2 linked regions of the Cupriavidus necator genome follow. The protein of the gene in region 2 binds, or shares a complex with, the protein of the main gene of each other region. Links are inferred from orthologs where the notes say so. Each region holds a gene or a part of one and is shown on either strand. Other genes may lie near its edges.

Region 1 (3,265 bases), 780 kb from region 2 along the record:
AGGCCTGCGACGCGCGCCGCAACGTAATCCAGCTGATCTACCGCGACAAGTCGTTCGAGAACCTGGCCAAGGACTACCAGTTCGGCGCGCTCACCATGCATGAGCACTGGACCAGCGGGCTGGACGATATCCGCCAGACCCTGCGCCACCCCCAATGGCTGGCGATGCCCAGCCGCGAGCACCCCTTCGTCACGCACGACGTGCACCGCGGCAACGGTGGCTGAGGCGGCCGGGCGGCTCAGTCGACCTTGGTACTGGCCAGTTCCGGCCGGGCGGGCGGGTAGGCCGGCTTCAGGTCCTCGAAGACCCTGGTCAGGATCTCCGCCACCATCAGGTTGCGGTGTGTCTTGGAGTCGGCCGGCACCACGTACCACGGGCATTCGGGCGTGCTGGTCGCCATGATGGCAGCCTCGTAGGCGTCCATGTAGGCCTTCCAGTGCTTGCGCTGGGCGAGGTCGTTGGTGTCGAACTTCCAGTGTTTCTCCGGATCCGCCAGGCGCGCTTCGAGCCGTGCCTTCTGCTCGTCGCGGGATATGTGCAGGAAGCACTTGACGATGGTGGTGCCGGTCTCGGTCAGCATCGACTCGAAGTCCCGGATCTGGCGGAAGCGCCGCTCGCACTCGGCGGCGTCGATCCAGTTGTGCACGCGCGTGATCAGTACGTCTTCATAGTGGCTGCGGTTGAAGACCACGATCTCGCCCGTCTTCGGAACCTGCAGGTGGATGCGCCATAGAAAGTCGCGCGCCAGTTCCTCCGGCGACGGGGACTTGAAGCCCACCACGCGGATGCCCAGCGGATCGAAGCTGCGGAACACGCCGCGCACGGTGCCGTCCTTGCCGCTGGTATCCATGCCCTGCAGCACCACCAGCAGCCTGCGCCGGTGCTCGGCGTAGAAGATATCCTGCTGCGCGTCGAGGGCGTTGCTCAGCTCGATGATGCGGGCCAGGTCTTCTTCTTTCTTGCCGCACGACAGCGGCTTGCTGCCCGGGTCGAAGTCGGCAAGGCGAAAACGCTTGCCTGAGGTAATGCGGAAATCGTCCAGCGGCATGGGCGCTCCATCGGTCTGACCAGCAAGATCAAGGGAATGAGCGCCCCGGCCGGGGCTCCGCGGCAAGGAATGCGGGGCGTGTGGACAGGGGCGCACAGCCCCTATGGTCAGGCCGGCAGGGCTGCCAGGTCAATGCTGCCTTCAAACACGGTGGTGGCCGGGCCGGTCATGCGCACCGGTTCCGCGCCGCCATCCCAGGCAATGGTCAGATCGCCGCCGTGGGTATGCACCCGCACCGGCGAGTCCAGCAGGCCGCGCCGGATGCCGGCCACCACGGCCGCGCAGGCGCCGGTGCCGCAGGCCAGGGTTTCGCCGGCACCGCGTTCGTAGACGCGCAGCCGGATGGCATGGCGGTCCTGCACCTGCATGAAGCCGGCATTGACGCGGTTGGGGAAGGCGGCATGGTGCTCCACCACCGGGCCGTCCTGCAGCACCGGGAAGTTCTCCACGTCGTCCACCACCTGCACCGCGTGCGGATTGCCCATCGATACCACCGAGATCCATTCGGTGCGGCCGTTGACCTCCAGGCCGTACAGCGTGTCCGCGCCTTCCGCGCGGGTGGGCAGGCCTTCCGCACGGAACGGCACGCGCGCCGGTTCCAGTTCGGGCGCACCCATGTCCACCGTGACCTGGCCGTCGTCCTGCAGCGTCAGGGTAATGACGCCGTTCATCACTTCGACGCGCACCGAGCGCTTGTCGGTCATGCCCTTGTCGGTGACAAAACGCACAAAGCAGCGCGCGCCGTTGCCGCAGTGCTCCACCTCGCTGCCATCGGCATTGACGATCCGGTAGCGGAAGTCGACATCGGGGCGGGACGGCTTTTCAACGATCAGGATCTGGTCAGCGCCAACGCCGAAATGCCGGCTGGCCAGCGCACGCCATTGCGCCGGGGTCAGGTCGATCTGCTGGTGGATGCCGTCGAGCACGACAAAGTCGTTGCCCGCGCCGTGCATCTTGGTGAACTGGAGTTTCATGGTGGGGATTGTAGCTGCGCGGCGCCGGACGTGCCGGCGCGCTCAGTAGATCTCGGGCTCGCCCGGCAGGCGGTGCTTGAAGCGCTTGTGCACCCAGTAGTACTCGGGTACGCGCGGGCGGATGCAGTCCTCGAAGAAGGCATTCATGCGGCGCGTGTCGTCGGTGACGCTTGCGCCGGGGTAGTCTTCCCAGGGCGGCAGGATGCGCAGCACATAGCCCTGGTAGTCGGGCAGCATCTCGGTGTAGATCGGCACGACCTTGGCCCCGGTCAGGCGCGCCAGCCGCGACACCGAGGTCAGTGTCAGCGCCTGCACGCCGAAGAACGGCACGAACTCCGAGTCGCGCTCGCCGAAATCCATGTCGGCGATCAGCTGCAGGGCCTCGCCCTTCTTCAGGCAGCGCAGGATGTCGCGCGCGCTGTCGTTGCGCGAGATCATGTTGGCGCCGAAGCGCCCGCGCGCGTGCTTCAGGAAGTGGTCGAACAGGTCGTTCTTCTGCCTGGTATAGAGCGATGCGCCGGAGCGGCCGAGATGCTCGCGCAGGTCGATGGTGAGTCGGATCGCACCGGCTTCCACGCCCGACAGGTGCAGCGTCACCAGGATATGCGGGGTGCCATCCAGGGCCACCAGGCCGGCCTGGTCGTCGATCTGCACCCAGCGGCGCATCTGCGCCTCACTGCCGGTCCAGAAGATGCCGCGTTCGGCAAAGCTGCGGAACAGGATGCGGAAGCTCTGCCGCGACAGTTCATCGATTTCGGCCTCGGTCCGGTCCGGGAAACACAGGCGCAGGTTGGCCTGCACCACGCGGCGCCGCTCGCTCGGCACCAGGTAGAGCAGGCTTCCCAGCGCCTCGCCGAAGCGCGCGACGAACGGATATGGCAGCTTGCCCAGCACCGTCAGCAAGCCGATGCCAAGCCACGTGAACACACGGCTCATGAAATCGATCGATCAGTGGCCGGCTCGGTATCATTGCCCGGCGCGTCCGGGGTACCCGCTCCGGCGGGTTGCTTGTAGCGGTTGTAAGCCCACAGGTACTGCGTGGGGCACAGGCCCACCAGTTCCTCGATAGTCCGGTTGATGACCGCGGCAGCGGCGGCAGGATCGTCCGGCAGCATGCCGCCGTCGTTGATCACGCGCAGGTGGCCGCGATAGCCGGCGCCGCGCGGCAGGCGCTCGGCAAAGACCGCCACCACCGGCGCGCCGGTCAGCTGCTGCAGCCGGTGCACCAGTGCCATGGTATAGG
Region 2 (3,132 bases):
CGCCGACCCGCGCAAGGACCCGGCCGCGCAGTTCGTGGACGAGGCCCTGGCCGGCACCCCCGAGCTGGAGGCCATGGCCGGCGGCGCCGGCACGTCGATCGGGCGCGGCGGCATGCTGACCAAGATCCTGGCGGCCAAGCGCGCAGCCAAGTCCGGCGCCCATACCACCATCGCCTCCGGGCGCGAGGCCAACGTGCTGGAGCGCCTGGCCGCGGGCGAGGCCATCGGCACCCAGCTGCTGGCGCCGACCGGGCGGCTCACGGCGCGCAAGCAATGGATGGCCGACCACCTGCAGCTGCGCGGCCGGGTCGTGATCGACAACGGCGCGGTCGAGAAGCTCACCAGCGGCGGCAAGTCGCTGTTGCCGATCGGCGTGACGGAAGTGCAGGGCGAGTTCGCCCGCGGCGAGGTGATCGCGTGCGTCGACGCGCAGGGCAAGGAGGTGGCGCGCGGCATCACCAACTATTCCAGCGCCGAGGCGCGGCTGATCGCGCGCAAGCCCTCATCCGAGATCGAGTCCGTGCTGGGGCACCTGAACGAGCCCGAACTGATCCATCGCGACAACCTGGTGCTGGTCTGACGGGCGTACAGGCCGGGCGCAAACAAAAACGGCGGGGCTGCCAGGCAGTCCCGCCGTTTTTTTATGTCGACGCTGCGTGCTTCAGCGCTTGCGCGGCGCTCGCGATTGCAGGTCGCGCACCATGGCGTCGGCGGTGCCGGCCACGGTACGGCCCTCGCAGAAGAAATCGATCGCCAGCGTGGCGGCATAGGCATTGCGCACGCCAGTCTCCATGCGGTGCCAGGTCTCGCCGTAGTCGCTGCTGTTGGGCACCCACTCGGTGGCGCCCTTGGGCAGCGTGGCGTAGAGCTTGCGCTCGAACGCATCGCAGCGCAGGCCTTCGAAGGTCACGTTGCGCGCGCCGCTCTGGCTGGTGGTGACGACCGTGTAGCGCACCACGTTGTCCTTGCCGACCGAGACCGACTTGCCGTCCACCGCGAATGACAGCGAGCCGGTGCCCGACACCGAGAACGGGATCAGGTTGGCGTCCTGAGGCGGTGCCGGCAGCATCGCCTTGGCCTCATCAAAGGTCTTGGGCGCGAACGGGTTGAGCCAGGTGCTTTCTTCCTCCGCCATCTCCTTGCCGGTGGTCTTGCAGCCGGCCAGCGCAAGGCTGGCCGCGGCAATCAGCATGCCGGCAGCGGTCAGGCCGCGGCGGCGGCCCAGGCCGGTGAAACTAGTCATCAGTGCTCCGTGAGGTGGAAACCGGCGTTGCCGGTGAATCGTGCTCGGTCGCGTGCGCGGCCTCGGCATTGCAGTCGGCGTCGGCCTGCTGCGCCTGCTGGGCGCGGCTGAGCGCCTGGCTGCGCGGCCCGCCATGCCGGCCATGCATGCCGTGGGGGCCGTGCGTGCCATAGGGACTCAGCGGCACACGCGCGTGCCGGTTCAGGAAGCGTGACAACTCCGTCAGCGCCAGCTGGTAGACATCGCGCTTGAACTCGATCACCGCCTCCAGCGGCACCCAGTAATGACTCCAACGCCAGGCGTCGAATTCAGGGTGCTCGGTGGCACGCAGATGGATATCACAGTCCCTGCCGGCCATGCGCAGCAGGAACCAGATTTGTTTCTGGCCCTTGTAGTGGCCGCGGATCTCGCGGCGGATGAACTTGTCCGGCACCTCGTAACGCAGCCAGTCGCGCGTGCGACCGACGATCCTGACGTGCTCCGGAAGCAGGCCGATTTCCTCATGCAGTTCGCGGTACATGGCCTGTTCAGGCGTTTCGCCGTACTTGATGCCACCTTGCGGGAACTGCCAGGAGTGTTCGCCGATTCGCTTGCCCCAGAAAACCTCGTTTCGTGCGTTGAGGAGGATGATGCCGACGTTCGGGCGAAAGCCTTCACGATCGAGCATGACTGCACCTCGAATCCTTTAGAATTACGCTGATTATAAAGGAAGCGCGCAGCCGGGCCCGGACCGGGGGATGCTGGTTTTCCCCGAGCGGAAGGGCAGTTTCAGGCGCGTGCCCACAATTCAGTGCCGCCGGCCCCCGGATTTTGCCGGGACGGGTTTTCCCGAGCCCGGCGGCCCAGAGAGAAATTACGGATGAAAGCCTCGCAATTCTTCATTTCCACCCTCAAGGAAGCGCCCGCCGACGCGGAAATCGTTTCGCACAAGCTGATGATGCGCGCCGGCATGATCAAGAAGCTGGGCGCCGGCATCTACAACTACATGCCGATCGGGCTGCGCGTGATCCGCAAGGTGGAGAACATCGTGCGCGAGGAAATGAACCGCGCCGGCGCGGTGGAGCTGTCCATGCCGGTGATCCAGCCGGCCGAGCTGTGGCAGGAAACCGGCCGCTGGGACAAGATGGGCCCCGAGCTGCTGCGCCTGAAGGACCGCCATGAGCGCGACTTCGCGGTCCAGCCGACCTCGGAAGAGGTGGTGACCGACATCGCCCGCTCGGAAATCCGCAGCTACAAGCAGCTGCCGGTCAATTTCTACCAGATCCAGACCAAGTTCCGCGACGAGCGCCGGCCGCGCTTCGGCATCATGCGCGGGCGCGAGTTCACCATGAAGGATGCCTATTCCTTCGACCGCGACACGGACGGCCTGCGCAAGTCGTACGAGAACATGTACGACGCCTACGTGCGCATCTTCCGCCGCTTTGGCCTGGAATTCCGCGCCGTGGCGGCCGACAACGGCGCCATCGGCGGCTCGGGCTCGCATGAGTTCCATGTGATCGCCGACACCGGCGAAGACGCCATCGTCTACTGCCCGACCTCGGACTACGCCGCCAACATGGAGGCCGCCGAGGCGCTGCCCCTGCTGGCCAGCCGCGCCGCGCCGGCCGAAGACCTGGTCAAGACCGCCACCCCGGAAAAGGCCAAGTGCGAGCACGTGGCCGAGTTCCTGGGCATCCCGCTGCAGCGCACCGTCAAGTCGATCGTGCTGGCCAAGGACACCGAGGCCGGCGCCGAGATCTGGCTGCTGCTGATCCGCGGCGACCATGAGCTGAACGAGGTCAAGGCGTCAAAGGTGCCGGGCCTGGCCGACTTCCGCTTTGCCACCGAGAACGAGATCGTCGACGCCTTCGGCTCGCCGCCGGGCTACCTGGGCCCGATCGGCGCGAAGA

What was found.
Region 1: the proteins of I6H87_RS09605 (region 2) and dapF are in contact, whole or in part, in a solved structure (PDB 5YGU), measured with the Escherichia coli proteins. The link is inferred for Cupriavidus necator from one-to-one orthologs.

Annotation. Positions count from the first base shown.
Region 1 is NZ_CP066018.1:1,274,868-1,278,132, reverse strand. Bases 90-3,038 are described here. They hold dapF (diaminopimelate epimerase), read right to left. Parts: upstream 2,023-3,038; coding sequence 1,156-2,022; downstream 90-1,155. Other genes in these bases: I6H87_RS05910 (lysophospholipid acyltransferase family protein), read right to left, coding at 2,955-3,038; I6H87_RS05915 (lipid A biosynthesis lauroyl acyltransferase), read right to left, coding at 2,065-2,958; I6H87_RS05925 (polyphosphate kinase 2 family protein), read right to left, coding at 239-1,048; I6H87_RS05930 (patatin-like phospholipase family protein), read left to right, coding at 90-224. Also shown: more of I6H87_RS05930, read left to right, coding at 1-89; more of I6H87_RS05910, read right to left, coding at 3,039-3,265. UniProt on the Escherichia coli protein: Involved in the succinylase branch of the L-lysine biosynthesis and in the biosynthesis of the pentapeptide incorporated in the peptidoglycan moiety. Catalyzes the stereoinversion of LL-2,6-diaminopimelate (L,L-DAP) to meso-diaminopimelate (meso-DAP).
Region 2 is NZ_CP066018.1:2,055,594-2,058,725, forward strand. What follows is about bases 74-2,889. They hold I6H87_RS09605 (RNA pyrophosphohydrolase), read right to left. Parts: upstream 1,911-2,889; coding sequence 1,236-1,910; downstream 74-1,235. Other genes in these bases: proB (glutamate 5-kinase), read left to right, coding at 74-580; I6H87_RS09600 (CNP1-like family protein), read right to left, coding at 662-1,243; I6H87_RS09610 (proline--tRNA ligase), read left to right, coding at 2,103-2,889. Outside these bases: more of proB, read left to right, coding at 1-73; more of I6H87_RS09610, read left to right, coding at 2,890-3,132. UniProt on the Escherichia coli protein: Master regulator of 5'-end-dependent mRNA decay.